3 regions of the Leisingera sp. M658 genome follow, and region 3 is predicted to be linked to each of the others. Evidence: riboswitches for the same ligand, from Rfam matches in the RefSeq annotation. Region 3 holds a riboswitch; each other region holds the start of a gene.
The links. A riboswitch is a leader RNA that binds a small molecule or an ion and turns the genes downstream of it on or off. The one in region 3 is predicted to bind cobalamin.
Positions count from the first base shown of each region.

Region 1: linked by a shared signal. The riboswitch ahead of K3724_RS00525 (DUF4198 domain-containing protein) and the one ahead of K3724_RS01860 (SRPBCC family protein) in region 3 are both predicted to bind cobalamin.
Region 2: linked by a shared signal. The riboswitch ahead of K3724_RS02870 (hypothetical protein) and the one ahead of K3724_RS01860 (SRPBCC family protein) in region 3 are both predicted to bind cobalamin.

Region 1 covers NZ_CP083546.1:102,761-108,088, reverse strand. Annotated here, with positions in the region: gene K3724_RS00545 (energy-coupling factor ABC transporter ATP-binding protein) at 1-306, opposite strand, end outside; gene cbiQ (cobalt ECF transporter T component CbiQ) at 293-1,081, opposite strand; gene K3724_RS00535 (cobalt ABC transporter permease) at 1,078-1,671, opposite strand; gene cbiM (cobalt transporter CbiM) at 1,668-2,285, opposite strand; gene K3724_RS00525 (DUF4198 domain-containing protein) at 2,296-3,081, opposite strand; cobalamin riboswitch at 3,222-3,437, opposite strand; partial or broken gene K3724_RS00520 (IS3 family transposase) at 3,548-4,712, opposite strand; gene K3724_RS00515 (TetR/AcrR family transcriptional regulator) at 4,980-5,328, shown strand, end outside.
Region 2 covers NZ_CP083546.1:554,052-559,379, forward strand. Annotated here, with positions in the region: gene K3724_RS02855 (DNA polymerase III subunit gamma/tau) at 1-331, opposite strand, end outside; gene K3724_RS02860 (protein-tyrosine phosphatase family protein) at 527-1,075, shown strand; gene K3724_RS02865 (hypothetical protein) at 1,094-1,483, opposite strand; gene K3724_RS02870 (hypothetical protein) at 1,629-2,033, opposite strand; cobalamin riboswitch at 2,143-2,365, opposite strand; gene K3724_RS02875 (TetR/AcrR family transcriptional regulator) at 2,384-2,974, opposite strand; gene K3724_RS02880 (serine aminopeptidase domain-containing protein) at 3,059-3,937, shown strand; gene K3724_RS02885 (SRPBCC family protein) at 3,963-4,430, opposite strand; gene nudC (NAD(+) diphosphatase) at 4,488-5,328, opposite strand, start outside.
Region 3 covers NZ_CP083546.1:348,183-353,510, forward strand. Annotated here, with positions in the region: gene K3724_RS01845 (DUF1523 family protein) at 1-332, shown strand, start outside; gene K3724_RS01850 (TetR/AcrR family transcriptional regulator) at 406-945, opposite strand; gene K3724_RS01855 (dihydrofolate reductase family protein) at 961-1,497, opposite strand; cobalamin riboswitch at 1,769-1,969, shown strand; gene K3724_RS01860 (SRPBCC family protein) at 2,074-3,309, shown strand; gene K3724_RS01865 (hybrid-cluster NAD(P)-dependent oxidoreductase) at 3,314-4,399, shown strand; gene K3724_RS01870 (ABC transporter substrate-binding protein) at 4,452-5,328, opposite strand, start outside.

The DNA.
Region 1 (5,328 bases), 250 kb from region 3:
GGCCACATCCTCGGCCACGGTCGGGCAGAACAGCTGGTCGTCGGCGTCTTGAAACACAAAGCCCACGCGGCGGCGCATCTCGTGAAAATCCGCTTCCGCCATGCAAGGCTTGCCAAAGGCGGTGACGGTGCCGCTGGCAGGAACAAGCAGCCCCATGATGATTTTCAGCAATGTCGATTTTCCGGCGCCGTTGGGCCCGGCAATCGACAGCCGTTCACCAGCGTTGAGCCGCATCGAGGCGCCTTCCAGCACCGGATCAAGCCCAGGGTAGGCAAAGTGGATATTGTTCAAATCAATAAGCGGCATAGGCGGCCTCCGCCCAGATCAGGGCAGCAAGTGCGGCGGACAGCGCCGCGGCAAACAGCAGGTCGGACCGGCTGAAACGAAAATCCTCCAGCAGGATGATGCGGCCGGAGAACCCCCGGCATTTCATCGCCGCCAGAATGCGCTCCGACCGTTCGATGGAGCGCACCAGCATCATGCCAACCAGATAGCCGTAACTGCGGTAGGTGTGCCAGTTGGTGCCGGGGCGGAAGCCGCGCAGCTTCATCGAGGTGCGCAGGCGCTGGTATTCCTCGCGCAGAACGTCGATGTAACGGATGGTGAACATCATCAGATGCACCAGCCGCTCCGGGGTCTTGAGGGCAAAGAGCGCGTGGCCCATGGTTACCGGCTCCATCGAACCCACCAGTGTCATAACCGCAAGGATCACCGCATTGGCGGTAAGGGCAATCTCGGTTGCACGCCACAGGCCTTCCCAACTGGCCTCCAGCCCCCAAATGGACAGGGCCGGGGTTCCGGGCACGGTAAAGGGCAGCAGCACCAGCATGAAGATGATGAAACTGTCCATCATCGCCATCCGTTTCAGCGTTTGCCGGGGCGGCAGGCCAGAGAAGGCCAGCAGCCACATCGACAGGCCAAGAGCGGCCGCCAGAACCCAAAGATTGCTGAGCGAGACAACCACCACCGCATAGGCGGCCGTCATCATGATGCGCATCCGCGGGTCAAGTGCTGTGACCTTGGCGCGAAAGGTGCCGAACCCGCCGAGCGGTTTTTCCTCGCTCGTCAGAACATAGGTCATGCGCTGCTGCCGATCTTGCGGCGTGCAGCGATGTAAAAGCCAAGCCCGAACAGGCCGCAGATATAGCCGATACCGCCAAGCACGGACTGAAAGTCCGACTTATTCTTGAACGCTGTCAGCTCCTGGCGGAGCGGGCGCAGTTCATTACGCAACATGGTGGCAAGCTCGGAGCGGGTTTGATCGGAGAGGCCCGCGGACCCTGCCGCCGCCGGCGCTGCAGAGATGTCCATGGCAGCAGCCGCAGAATTTGCTGCAGCGCCCGGGCTTTGCCCGATGATCTGCGCGACTTCCGCACCGTCCATCATCATCTCGGCCACGTGGCCAGCCCCCAGATCGCCACGGAAGATATGTGTCACAGGCTCCGACGGGGTGAACAGGAAAAAGCCGTCACCGTCGGTTCTGGACTCTCCCAGCTTGCTGCCGGCCACGTCAAAGATCTCAATCAGCAGGTCCGCGGCCATGTCACCGTTGGAAAAGCCCACTTCGCCCTCAATGTCGGAACCGGACGGAAAAACAGCTGAGATAACATTGTGTGCCATCACCGGGAGCGGCGCCAGCAGCGCAAGGATCAGAATGCAGGAGCGGATCATGCAAGGCTTCCTTTTGTGTCGAAAAACAGCTCGGGCTTCACACGCCGCGCCAGGAAAATGGCAGCGCCGGACAAAAGCGCTTCGATGATCACCACCGGAATATGGGAAAAGAACACCAGTTTCGCGGCCAGGATGAACTCATCGCCGGACAGCATCAGCGATACCGCCACGGCCAGAGTTGTGGCAGCAATGGCCGCGCCGCCGCCGATTCCGCCCCAGATGGCACCCTGCAGAGGCGAGCCGCGGGCCACCAGCGGGCGGAATATCAGCCCGACCAGAACTGCAGGCAGGGCGATGTTCACGGCGTTCACGCCCAGCACGGTCAGCCCGCCGAAGCCAAAGAACACCGCCTGCAGCAGCAGTCCGACAAACAGGGCCGGAAAGGCCGCCCAGCCCAGGACCAGCCCCGCAAGCCCGTTCAGGATCAGGTGAACCGAACTCGGCCCGATCGGGACATGGATCAGGGAGGCCACAAAGAAACTGGCAGAAAGAACCCCCGCCGCCGGAATACGTTCCAGCGGCAGGCTCCGCAGCCCCATGGCGATACCGCCGACGGCGGCAACCGCGCCGCCGATCACAACCGGATTCGACAGTGCGCCGTCTACGATATGCATGGTGCTATTCTCACTTCAGCTCTTCAGCGTGGATCCACAACACAGCGTCCTGGCTAAGCTCCTTGCCGTCATGCTCAGTCGCCGGGCCGGAGCCGAGGGCGGCAAATCCCCAGTGGCCCGCTTTCGGAATGCCAAAGGAAAAGACGCCATTCTGGTCTGCGATCGCAACGATGGCGCCGCCGGACATCGGCTGAACCGTCGGGTTGGTTGTGGAAAAAGCCGCAAGGTCCGGCTCTGATGCCATGAACTCAACCTCGATTTCGGCGCCCGGAACCGGCTTGCCATCCGCCAGCACCTGACCCGAGAAGGTAGAGCCAACAATGACGTTATAGGGCTTGTTCAGCGGCAGGATCTCGGTTTCCAGGCCCACTGGCTGATCCCAATCGGTGGGCAGGGTGTTGCGGTTCAGCACGACTTTGGAAATCTGCTGAATATAGATGTCTTCGCTTTCCTCATAATAGGGCGCGGGCACAGTCACCACCACATAGTCGCCCGAGCGCTTGACCGGAACCGACGCCCTGTAGGCGGCGGCTTCGTTCTCCGCGCCCTTGAATGTGGCCGGTTCCAAGCGGTCCGAAAGATCAACCTTTTCGCCCTTGTGAACCATAAAAAATTCTTCAGGTTTGCCCATGTCCATCACATGGCCGTTTTCCAGCGGGTGCCAGAACACCAGCCCCATCGGCACATCGCCGGGCTTCCCGATCAGCACGTTTTCAGTGTAGTTCAGCTGGAAATGCGCCGATGCGGTGACCGGCAGGGATACGGCCAGAGCTGCGGCCAGATATTTCAGTTTCATTTCGTCCTCATTCGACGACACAGGCGCACCTGCAATCAGGAATGAACAACGGGGATAGTGGCACGGAAAAGCCTGAACGGCAGCCGCGCCAGACGCGCACCCCGGCGTCCGGTGGAAAAGGGCAGACACTCCGCTAGCGAAGTCTTTGTCCTGTGTCCGGCAGGTCTCCTGACTCGCGGGTCTTGGTTCGGCTGGCCTTCCCGGGAAAGATCCCAGTGGCATGTTCAGCGTCACTCACCGCTCACAGTTGCGGGGGCAGTCACGGATTTGGTCCCTTATGGGTACGCCGCACCGTGTTCCCTATTTCTTCCGCTGCGCATTGAAACACTCGCGGAACCGGTCACACTGGCTGAATGGCAAAACCATTTTACTGAGTCAAGCTTCCCGTCTTCTGTTCAGTTGCCGAATGAGTACTACCTTGCGGTGCTCCACTGATCAGCCCCACTTGAATGGTCCAGTTTGCTTGTTAGTGCATGACTTGCCTTGGGTCCATCTGGACGATGGTTTCCGGCGCCGGTGGGCGATAGCCCAGAGCACTATGTGGGCGTTTGGTGTTGTCGTGTTTCCTCCATTCTTCGATGAGGATTTGCGCCTCGCGCAGGCTGTAGAAGATTTCGCCGTTCAAGAACTCGTCCCTGAACCGTGCGTTGAAGCTCTCGCAATATCCGTTCTCCCATGGAGACCCTGGTTCGATGTATGCGGTCTTCGCGCCAACAGCCTTGATCCAGTTCTGGACGGCCTGAGCAACAAACTCCGGACTGTTGTCTGAACGAATGAACGACGGCACCCCGCGCAGAATGAACAGGCCGCTCAGGACATTGATGACGGTGCCTGAGTTCAGCTTGCGATCCACACGGATGGCAAGACACTCCCGACTGTACGCGTCGATGATGTTCAGTGTCCGGAAGGCTTTTCCATCGTCAGTGCGGCAATGCACGAAGTCATATGACCAGACATGGCTGCGCCGTTGTGGCCGAAGACGCGCACACGATCCATCGTTCAGCCAGAGCCGTCCCTTTTTCGGCTGTTTCATTGGTACTTTCAGCCCCTCTCGCCGCCACAGCCTTTCGACCCGCTTGTCATTCACATGCCAGCCAGCGTCCCTCAGCAAAGCCGCAATCCGACGATAGCCATATCGACCGTATTGTCCCGCCTGCTCGATCATGCCGGCAGCCAATCGTTCTTCATCAGCGCGGCCTACTGGCACTTTGCGCTGCGTGGATCGATGCTGTCTCAGAACCCGGCATGCCCGGCGCTCCGGGATGTGCAGTTCAGCACGAACGCGATCAATGCAAGCGCGGCGGCGAGCGGGGCTTAGAAGTTTCCCTTCGCAGCTTCCGCCAAAATCAACTTGTCCAGCGTCAAGTCAGACACCGCCTTTCTCAGCCGTTCATTTTCCTTCTGAAGACGCTTCAGTTCTTTCAGCTGGTCCGTGCCCATTCCACCGTACCCTCAGCATCACGCTTGAACCAATGGCGCTGCGATGCTTCGATCTTCCAGCGATAAGACGTCTGTTCAGTCACACCAATCTGACGGATCGCATCCAGACGCGGCATACCTTGCCCAGTCAGAACCTCAACTTGCCGTAACTTCGTGACAATCTCCTCGGGCTTTGGCCGTTTGTTGGCCATGGTATTCCGCCGTTTTCCTAAACATAGCGGAGGACCACTTCAGTGGGGGAAGACCAGACTTGGCGTGCTCCTTGGGATAAATATGTAGCTCTTACTTAGATCGAGTACTGCCAACATGGTGTAAGATTCTCTTACTTCACGGAGCTGATGGAGTAGAAATTGGCAGCCGTCGCAACCGCTCAAGGAAACCCGATGACTTAGCCGCAATCCAAGAAGAAATTCCATCACGGTGATCTCAAGACCGCCCTGATCGATGCAACCATTGAAATGATCAGGGAAAGGCGGGTTGAGGACGTAAGCGTTGCCGATGCCGCCCGCGCCGACCAAGTTTCAAGCGGCGCGTCCTACCGGCACTTCAAGGACCGCGATGAATTGCTGGCAAATGTCGCCGCCGAAGGCTTCCGGAGATTTTCCAAAGCCAAGATTGACGCCTTTGCCAAACATCCAAAGTATTCGGTTGAAAGCCTGATTGCTGGCGGCTGCGCCTATGCTGAGTTTGGCGCAGACAATCCCGAACTGTTTCACCTCATGTGGGCGGCGGCTCGCAACCGGGACAACATCAATGTAGCGCGCGTGGCCAGCAGCGCAACATACAACACCTTTATTGATGAGCTGA
Region 2 (5,328 bases), 210 kb from region 3:
CCATCACGTCGACATGGCGGCCTTCCATGATCGCGGTGCAATGCTCGCACTGGCCGCACGGATCGGTGGTGGGGCCGCCCTGGCCGTCCGCACCAATGCAGTTCATGCCCTTGGCGATAATCCGCGCGGTGGTGGTTTTGCCGGTGCCGCGGATGCCGGTCATAATAAAGGCCTGGGCAATCCGGTCAGCGGCAAAGGCGTTTTTCAGCGTCCGCACCATGGCGTCCTGCCCCACCAGATCGGCAAAGGTTTCGGGCCGGTATTTGCGGGCCAGAACCTGATATTGGGATTGGCCGGATGCGCCGGAAGTGCCGCTGGGGGTATCGTTCATGATGTCTCGTGCCGGATTCGGGATGCGGGGTGTTTCGCGTTGCGCGCAGGGTATTGAAGCGCGGCCCGTTCGTCCACCGCCGATGGGGCTGGCACGGGGCCGCAAAAGAGCTTTGGGATTGCCCGCTTAACGCTTAGGCTGCGAAGGCAGGGGACTGCGGGGGAAATGCAGGAACGCAGCGGCTAAGGAGGCGGTATGCGATCTGAGGATATCCCGGAACCTGCGGCGCAGGACGGCGCGGCGCCGGCGGGCCTGACCATCCACGCGCTGTCAGCAGGCGGCGGCATTCTGGCGCTATGCCCGCTGCCCGGGGCGGGAGGCGATTACCGCAATGACCTGATCCAGATCTATCAGTGGAGGCCGGGGCTGGTCATCTCAATGACCACCGAGGCCGAGCACGCAGCCGCAGATGTGCCGCGGCTAGGGATTGATATTCAAAGCATGGCCTGCCGCTGGCTGCACCTGCCGGTGCCGGATTTCCAGGTGCCGCCGCCCGCTGTGGCGGCAAAATGGGCGGCGGCCAGCACGTCCGCACGGCAAGCACTGTCCGGCGGCGGCCGGGTGCTGGTGCATTGCAGGGGCGGCTGCGGGCGCTCCGGCATGGCGGTGCTGCGGCTGATGATCGAATGCGGCGAAGCCCCGGCGCAGGCGCTGACCCGGCTGCGCGCTGTACGGCCCTGCGCGGTCGAGACGGAGGAGCAGCTGGATTGGGCCTGTGCCGGTGCGCAGGCTGCCGGGCCGTGACCAGCGCCGCCACTGGGGCTAGTCGAAGCTCAGATCAAAACCTCTACCGATGATAAAAGGCGCCCGGAAGTTTTCGCCATGAAAATAGTAAAGCCCCTGCTCCGCATCTTTCACAATGGCATAGCAGCCCCATTCCGGTGTGTTCCATAATCCGGACCAGCTGGAGCAGTACTGGCCGTCTTCGATTTTATAACGTGCTTCCGAAGGGGCGGCGTCGCCTTGCTTGATCCAGAGCGTCAGTCCGGACTCCGAGAAATACTGGCGGGTATGGCTGTCGAAATGCAGCCCTTCAATCGTCTTCCCGGTCAGCAGGTCTATGATCTCCTCGGTGGACAGCGGCTGTTCGGCGGCGGCAAATGTTGCGTAGGCACTCATGACAGCGCAGGCCGGCAGAAAGGTCTTAAACATTGGCAATCCCCTTGCATTAAGTCTGAATACCGGGAATTGCCTAGAGCCGATCCGGCGGACGGGCCAGTCTGATGCCGAACACATTTGTGTCAGCCGGATATGTTTCGGGCCGCAGGGAACCGCGCCAGCCCGTTCGGGTTGCGGATCACAGTGCCATCATCCGTTCTGCTTCCCGCGCGTTCACCGTTTTCGGCAGCGCCTCCATCAGCGCGCAGGGACGGGTGTCCAGCTTTGACGCGGCAAAACCGGTTCCGTCGCGGCTGAGGATGGCATCGGCAAAGCGGTCCAGCCCCTCGCGCGGCGCCTCTTCACCCACACCGCAATACAGCCGGATCCGGTCATGGCCGGCGGCAAACTGCGCCGGGCAGCTGCGCGGGCAGCCGTCCAGTGCGGTGGTGCCGGTGATCTCGAAATCGTCTTGCGTCAGCGGTTTTGCCTTGGTCATCGCCTCGGCAAGTTTGGTGATCATCCGCTGTGCCGCGGGGCAGGGGCGCCCCAAATACTTGCAATCTGTTGCCGCATAGAAATGCGTCTGGTCGGTCCACATCATATCTGCGCCCTCCGCGCGTGGCACGGGGGTCATGGGGACAAGAGACCGGATGAAAGACGGATCACAGCCGCCGCAGCCATCAGACCCTGTCCGGACACCCCGCCCGGGTTCGAGTTACACGTCTGATGGCAGGTCTCCTGACTTGCGGGTCGATGCTTTCCCGATCCTTCCCGGCCTCGTTTCGAGGGCCAGTGGCTCTATCGGGGTCGCTCGCCGCTTACAGTTGCGGGGGCAGTCTCGGACTGGGCCAGCTTGCGCAGGCCGCACCGTGTTCCCTTTTCATCCCGGACACAAGATTCTGTGGCACGGGAACCATCAGCACAAGCGGTAGCGGTTAGGTGCCCGAGTCGTCAATTGTTTTTCTGCATCTGCAAATACAGTCCCCGGATCACATCCGAGTCGCGCCGCACCCGGGCCAGCTGCCAGCCGCCCTGCAGCAGGATGTAGAAATTCTCCGCCGCCGCGCGGGCCTCAGGTTCGGGCAGGCCCAGGCGGCGGGCGTGGCGGGTGGTTTCAGTAATCCAGCCCTCGAACAGATGCGCGGCGTGCTGGTGGAACGCCTCGTTCTCCGGCCCTTCGAACAGGGTAGCCGAAACCGGGCAGCCGCTCCATTTGCCTTGTTTGTCAAACAGCTTGGCCAGTTTGTAACAGACCGTCTTGGCCCCCTCCCGGAAGGTGGGCGCCGGGGCAAAGGACGCGTCAATCAGCAGCAGCATCTGCCCTGACGCCCAATCCGCTGCGGCCAGGGCCAGGTCGGATTTGCCACTGGGGAAATGGTGATAAAGCGAGCCCTTAGGCGCCCCCGCCTCAGCCAGCAGTTCCGCCAGCCCGGTGCCGCTGTAGCCCTTGTTGCGGAACAGGCCGGCAGCGGCGCGGATCAGCCGCTCGCGGGTTGGGGGCAGGCTGGTCCCACCTGCCTTGGCTGTCGTTACGTCATTCATGGCGGCAACTTGACAGCATTGGACCGATTGGTCCAGAGATGAATTAGACCAATCGGTCTAGATCAATCGGCTCAGGAGGCTGCCATGCTGGACAAAAGCGCAGAACATACCGCGGTTATCCGCGAGGAGGCCCTGCGGTTTGCATCTGGCACCCACATGCTGGCCGGGCGGCTGTACCACCCTGCGGGGCCGGTGCGGGCAGCAGTGGTGCTGAATGGCGCAACCGGGGTGCCGCAGCGCTATTACCGGCATTTCGCGCGCTGGCTGGCAGCAGAGCAGCAAATGGCCTGCCTGACCTATGACTACCGGGATTTCGGAGACTCGGCGCGGGGCCATCCGCGCCATTCCGACGTGACAATGGTTCAATGGGCGCTGGAGGATCAGCCAGCTGCCAGGGCCGAACTGCAACGGCACTATGCGGGCGTGCCGTTGTGGGTGATCGGCCATTCGCTGGGGGCAATGCTGATGCCCCTGCAGGATGGCCTGAAGGACGTCGCCCGCATGATCGTGGTTGCGGGCGGCTTGGTGCATCACCACGATCATCCCTGGCCCTACCGCGCGCTGGCGCTGGCTTTCTGGTTCGGCCATGTGCCGCCATTGGTCCGTGCCTTGGGCTATCTGCCCGGGCGCGCGGTGGGGTTCGGGGCCGATTTGCCTGCCGGGGTCTACTGGCAGTGGCGGCGCTGGTGCACCACGCCCGGCGGCTACTTGCCGGAAACCGGCTTGGCCTTGCCGCGGCCCAAATGGGCAGGCACCGGCGTGCCGGTGGATCTGTATGCGATGGCGGATGACGATGTTGTGCCGCCCGCGGCCGTTTGGCGGCTGGGGGACGTCTTTGGCGATGTGCCGCAGCGGCGGACGGTGCTGGTGCCGCAGGAGGCGGGCGTGCAGAAGATCGGCCACCTGGGCGCCTTTGCCCGCGCCAATGCTGCCCTGTGGCCGCGGCTGCTGCCGCCGCAATAGCACGGCGCCCCGCCAAACCTTGGGATCAGGCGGTGCGGTTCAGCCGTTCCTCGGTGATCCGGGCATAGTCGGCCAGCCGCAGCTTGAACCGGCGGGTGAGGTTGCTGCGGGCCAGTTTCAGCGATTGCACCAGCAGCCGGCCGGTCAGGGTGGTCGGCGCCAGTTTCAATTGCACCGACATCCGGGTCCGCCGCGGCGACAGCGCCAGCAGCTCAACCTCAAGCTGGCCGTCCAGGCCGCTGCCGCTGCCCGTCAGCGCCAGCCCGGTGACCGGGGTATAAGACGCCAGCGTCAGCCGGATATCGCGCTGCTTGCCGCGAAACCGAAAGCCGATATTCCAGGCCAGGCCGTTTTCCGGTTGGGCGGTGTCGCCGGTCCGCTGCACGTCGATGCCGCGCCGCAGGGCCGAGCGCTCCAGCAGTCCGAAATCGGAGACCGCGCCAAAGACGTCGGCAATCGGGGCTTCGATATCTTCTTTGCTTTGAAATTCCATGCGCGCCTGCTTTGGTTGCGCTGCCGTGCCGGCGCGCCGTTTTCGGCAATATGCTATTTAGTCCAGGGTGTCCGCAAGCCAGTTCTTGAGCAGAAAATGCGCAATTGCCCCCTGACGTGACGGCTTTAGAACCGGGTGTTCGCCGGCAAAGACCGTCATCATGTCCTGGCGGCTGACCCACAGCGCGTCTTCGATCTCAGCCGGGTCGATGGTGATTTCCGTGCTCAGCGCCTCGCCCGCGCAGCCGAACATCAGCGACATCGGAAAGGCCCAGGGCTGGCTCGACAGGTAGCTGACCGGCCCGACCTGCACGCCGGTTTCTTCAAATGTTTCGCGGCGCACGGCTGCTTCCAGCGTCTCACCCGGTTCGACAAAACCTGCCAGCAGCGAATACATCCCCTCCGGCCAGCCGGGCGAGCGGCCCATCAGCACAGCATCGCCATGGGTGATCAGCATGATCACCACCGGGTCGGTGCGCGGGAAATGCGGTGCCTTGCAGCTGGGGCAGATCCGCTGCCAGCCTGCCTGCGCCAAATCGCTGGGCGCGCCGCAAGCTGCGCAAAACCGGTGGCTGCGGTGCCAGGCCAGCAGCGCCTTGGCAGTGGCGGCCAGTTCCGCCTCCAGTGGTGTGAGGCAGGTCATCACCCGGCGCAGCTCGGCAAAGAATTGGGACGCGGGCAGATCAGGGTGCTGCTGCTCGCTGGCATCGGCAAAACTGCTGAGCGCTTCCTGATCCAGGTCTTCGGGCTGCCAGCCGCTGATATCGCAGGCAAAGCACGGCGCGCCGCCGGGTGCCAGGCCAAGAAACAATGCGGCATCCTTGCAGCCAGCGGCCAGCGGATGCGCCGGATCGGTCCAGCCCAGCCCACAAGGCAGATCCGCATCCGTTTCGCGCCGG
Region 3 (5,328 bases):
ATGACAGCATCTCAACCAAGGCGAACCCGGAGTGGGTAGCGGTGATGCACTACGGCTGGCGCAATGAATTCCTGTCGGTCTTCCCCAACGCGGTGACGATCAACCCGGTTGCGGGACCGGAGGACAAGCCAACCAACTGGTTCACGATCATTGTTCTGGTGCTTCTGGCGGCGGTGTTCTGGGCCGTCTATGTGCGCTGGCGCCGCTTCCGCCGGGCGCGGATCGACCCGATGGTCGAGAATGTCGAAGACAGCCTGTATGCCGCGGGCGATGCGCTTGCCGAGCGCAGGGGGCGGTTCCGGCGCTGGCTGGACAGCTGGAAGTCGAAGTGACGAGAGGGGCCGCGGGCGGGGCGGCTCTGAAATATGCAAACGGATGCGCGGGCCCGAACGGGCCCGCATTTTTTTATTCGATACGGTCGAGCACCCAGTCCAGCGCCGGGGTGAAATCGCCAGCCGAAAGCGCCCCGCGTGGTGCCGCGGCGGCAGCAAAGGCGAAGCCGTGTGTGTAATCCACCAGCAGGCAGAGAATGGTGCGGGCCTCTGCGCCAGATACGTCTGCGGCGGTGATTTCCGTCTCGATCAGCCGGGTCAGCCCGGTCAGGGAGGAGCCGATCAGGGCCGGGTTTTCCAGGATACACTTTGCAAGCTCCGGATGCTTGGTCACCTGGGCGCAATAGCGGGACATCAGATCGCGCAGCCGCAGTTTGGGCGTTGCCGCTTCAGACGGGGTGTCTGAACCTGCAAATGCAATGGCGACGAGGGATGCAATCATCTCGTCCTTGGTTCCGGCGTGATGGGCAACGGCCATCGGGGTGACGCCAAGCGCCTCTGCCAGTGCTTTGAAGGTGAGGGCCTTGCTGCCGCCCTCATCGAGCAGCTGCAGGGCCGTTTTCAGCACATCATCCTTGCTGAGGGTCCGGCTGCCCCTGGGCGGGCGGCCCATGCGCGGGGGCATCGGTCAGGCTACCCGGAACGTGGCCTGGACCATGCCGGTGGGCAGGATGCGGGAGCTTGCCACCTGGAGGTCGATGTCCCGGTCCAGGCTGCCGAACAGCGGAATGCCGCTGCCGATCAGAATCGGGACCGTTGTGATGGTCAGATCGGCGATCAGCCCCTGGCGCAGGAAGGACTGCACCATCCGTCCGCCGTCGATATAGGCGCGGGTCCAGCCCTCTTCTTGCAGCTCCTGCATAAGGTCTGCGGGTGCGGCGGTGCTGAGGCGCACCTTGTCCTTCAGCTCATCGGGAATGTCCTGTTTGGTCAGGCTGCTGCTGAGGACCACAACGGGTTTGCTGTAGGGCCATTGGCCGAACCCGAGCAGGGTGCGGAACGATCCGGTTCCCATGACCAGCCCGTCGACACTGTCCATGAAGGCGGCAAAGCCGCCATCGTCATCTTCGGCAACAGGCTGTTTGTGCAGCCAATCCAGCGAATGGTCCTGGCGGGCCACAAAGCCGTCGAGGCTGGTGGCGATGAAGACGTGGCCGGTGGTCATCGGTTTCTCCTGTGCATGCGTTTAATTATACGGAATATAATTAAGCGCATGCCGCGTTCCAAGGGGCCGGCGCAAGATTCACTGCGTGCGAATCGATTCGGTGGATCAGCAGCGGGTAACCGCATGAAAGATAAGCGCTTGCCGCAAACGGGCTGGCGGATGCCGGTTTGAGTTTCTGGACATCCCTGTCCCGCCCGGCTCGGCAAACATGCATGTCTTTTTCCGGTTTTTGCGGGTCGGTTTTGTTTCCGATGGCGGGAAATTTTTCAGGCAATACCGCAGATAGCAAGGTGCCGTCCTTCGGGGCGGAGAATTGGGAAGCTGGTGAAACTCCGGCACTGCCCCCGCAACGGTGACCCCGGGCAAGGCATGGCAATGACCACTGAAGCCAATGGCTTCGGGAAGGTGCCAGGCCCCGCCGCCGAATGGCCCCGGGACAGTCCGGAAACCAGCCTTGCCATGAAAACGTCAACCGCGGACGGCGGCGGGGCGGTTGCGGCGCGTGTCCGCAATCCCTTTGCCTATGCCTGCGACCAAGCCAACACGCCGCGGGGATGCGGCAGAGGAGAGAAGCAGATGCTTCACGACAGCGAAATTCTGGCCAAGCTGATGGCGCGGCAGAAAAACTATTCTCTGGAACAGGCGTTCTATACCGATCCGGGTGTTCTGGACCTGGACCTGCGGCAGATCTTCTACCGCGAGTGGCTGTTTGCCATTCCCGCCTGCGAAGTGCCGAAACCGGGCAACTATGTGACCCATCAGGTGGGGTCGTATAACGTCATCATCGTGCGTGGCACTGATGGCGAAGTGCGTGCTTTCCACAACGCCTGCCGCCACCGCGGTTCGGTTGTGTGCAAGGCGAAGAAAGGCAATTCGCCCAAGCTGGTCTGCCCCTACCACCAGTGGACCTACGAGCTGGACGGCAAACTGCTGTGGGCGCGGGACATGGGGCCGGATTTCGATGCCTCCAAACACGGGCTGAAGCCGGTGCATTGCCGCGACCTGGCCGGGCTGATCTACATCTGCCTGGCGGATGAAGCGCCGGATTTTAACGGTTTTGCCGAGGTGGCCCGCCCCTATCTGGAGCCGCATGATCTGGGCAATGCCAAGGTGGCCTTTGAAAGCTCGATCATTGAGAACGGCAACTGGAAGCTGGTCTGGGAAAACAACCGCGAGTGCTACCACTGCGGCGGCAACCACCCGTCGCTGTGCCGGACCTTCCCCGAGGATCCGTCGGTGACAGGCGTTGAGGGCGGCGAGACCCCGCCGCATCTGCAAAAGCACTTTGACCGGATCGAAGCGGCAGGCTGCCCGGCGCAGTTCCGCATGGATGCGCGCGGCCAGCACCGGCTGGCACGGATGCCGCTGAACGAAGGCGCGGAAAGCTACACCATGGACGGCAAGGCGGCAGTGGCCAAGCCGCTGGGCCGGGTGCCCTTTGCGGATGCCGGCACGCTGCTGAAGTTCCATTATCCGACCACCTGGAACCACTTCCTGCCGGATCATTCCCTCGTGTTCCGTGTCACTCCGATCAGCCCGACCGAAACCGAAGTCACCACCAAATGGCTGGTGCACAAGGATGCGGTTGAGGGCCAGGATTACGACATCAAGCGCCTGACCGAGGTCTGGATGGCGACCAATGACGAGGATCGCATCGTGGTCGAGGACAACCAGAAAGGCATCAACTCCCCCGCCTATGAACCCGGTCCCTATTCCGAGGTGCAGGAAAGCGGCGTCATTCAGTTCTCCAACTGGTATGCCGAGCATCTGACCCGCGCGCTGACCGGCCGCCATCTGATTGCGGCGGAGTAAGGTCATGGGATTGCAGGCCAATTTTGAGACATTGGACGAAACCCTGGCGTGGAAGGACGACGAGATGCTGGAATGCGTCTCGGTTGTTCCGGAAGCGCCGAACACCGCCACCTTCAGCTTCCGCGCGCCGTCCGGCGCGTGGTTCAAATACCAGCCGGGCCAGTTCCTGACACTGGAATTGCCGGTGCCGGAAGGGACCGTCTGGCGCACCTACACCATCAGCTCGTCGCCCTCGCGGCCATTGTCGATCTCGGTAACGGTCAAGGCCCAGGGCGACAGCATCGGCACCCGCTGGATGCTGGACCATCTGCGCCCCGGCAGGATCCTGCGCGCCTCCGGCCCGGCAGGGGTGTTCACCCTGCCAAAACGCCCGAATGGCAAGTTTCTGTTCATCTCCGCAGGCTCGGGCATCACGCCCAGCCTGTCGATGACACAGTATCTGTTCGACCGCGGCCAGTCGCCCGACATCTGCTTTATCAACTGCGCCAAACGCCCCAGCGAGATCATCGCCCGCCAGCAGCTGGAAAGCATGGCGTCGCGGCTGCCGGGGTTGAAGCTGAACCTGGTGGTGGAAGAGGACGATCCCTATCAGGTCTGGACCGGCTACCGCGGCCAGCTGAACCAGATCATGCTGGGCCTGATCGCGCAGGATTACCTGGAGCGCGAGGTCTACTGCTGCGGACCGGAACCCTTCATGCAGGCGGTGCGCGACATGCTCAACGGCCTGGGCTTTGACATGGAGAACTACAACCAGGAGAGCTTTGGCGCGCCGGTTGAAACAGCCGCTGATGTGCCCGAGATCGACGATGTGGTGCCGGAGGAAACTGCTGCCGCCGAGATCAGCTTTGCGGCGTCCGGTGTTATGGCAACCTGCACCGAAACAGATACGGTGCTGGCGGTGGCCAAGGCTTCGGGGCTGAACATCCCGTCGGGCTGCACCTTTGGCATCTGCGGCACCTGCAAGGTCAGGAAAACCGCAGGCGAGGTGCATATGGTCCACAACGGCGGCATTTCGGAGGAAGACGTGGAGGCCGGTTACATCCTGGCCTGCTGCTCCAACCCGATTGGCCGGGTTGAGGTCGATATCTGATGAAAACGGGCGCGCGCCGGATCTGGCGCGCGTCCTTTTTTTTAAGGCCTGATCAGGCTTCCAGCGCCAGTTTGTGCACGTGGATTTCGTTGATCGGGTGGCTCTCGGCGCCGATGATACCAGGGCGGGCGTGACGGTAAAGCGAGCGCCAGTAAGGCTGGATCACGGTGCCGTCGTCACGCATGAACTGCTCAATCTTCTCCATATGCCCCCGGCGGGTATCGGCATCGGCAATGGCTGAGGCGGCCTCCAGCATGCTGTCGAACTCGGTGCTGGCGAGACCGGTTTCATTCCAGGCCACCCCGGTTTTATAGGCCAGTGTCAGCACCTGCACCCCCAGCGGGCGGTGGCCCCAGTCGGTGGAGCTGAACGGATATTTGTCCCAGTCGTTCCAAAAGGTGTTGCCGGGCAGAACCGTGCGTTTGACCTTGAGGCCGGCATCGCGCATCTGCGCTGCCAGCGCATCGGTAGTATTGCGGCGCCAGTCGTCGTCGATTGAGAACAGCTCATGCTCGAAATCGAGCATCCCGGCCTCCTCCATCAATTGGCGGGCGGCTTCCGGGTCGCGCACCGGGGCGCCGATATCGGCGTATTCCGGGTGGATCGGGCAGACGTGGTGGTTCTCCGCCAGGGTGCCGCGCCCGTCATAGCCGAGTTCCAGCAGCACCGCGTTGTCGCAGGCCAGCGCCAGGGCGCGGCGGACACGGGCATCGGCATAGGGCTGCGCCCCGTCCACTTCGGCATCGCGGTTGGTGCGCAGCACCAGAGTGTTGGCCGAGACGGATTCACTCAACTTCCAGCCGATGGAGGTGAAGATATCGACGTATTCCCCCACGGTTTCATAGACCATGTCGATTTCTTCGGCCTCGGCAGCTGACAGATGGGTGGAGCCGTCGGTGCCGAAGTCAATAAACTCGATCCGGTCCAGA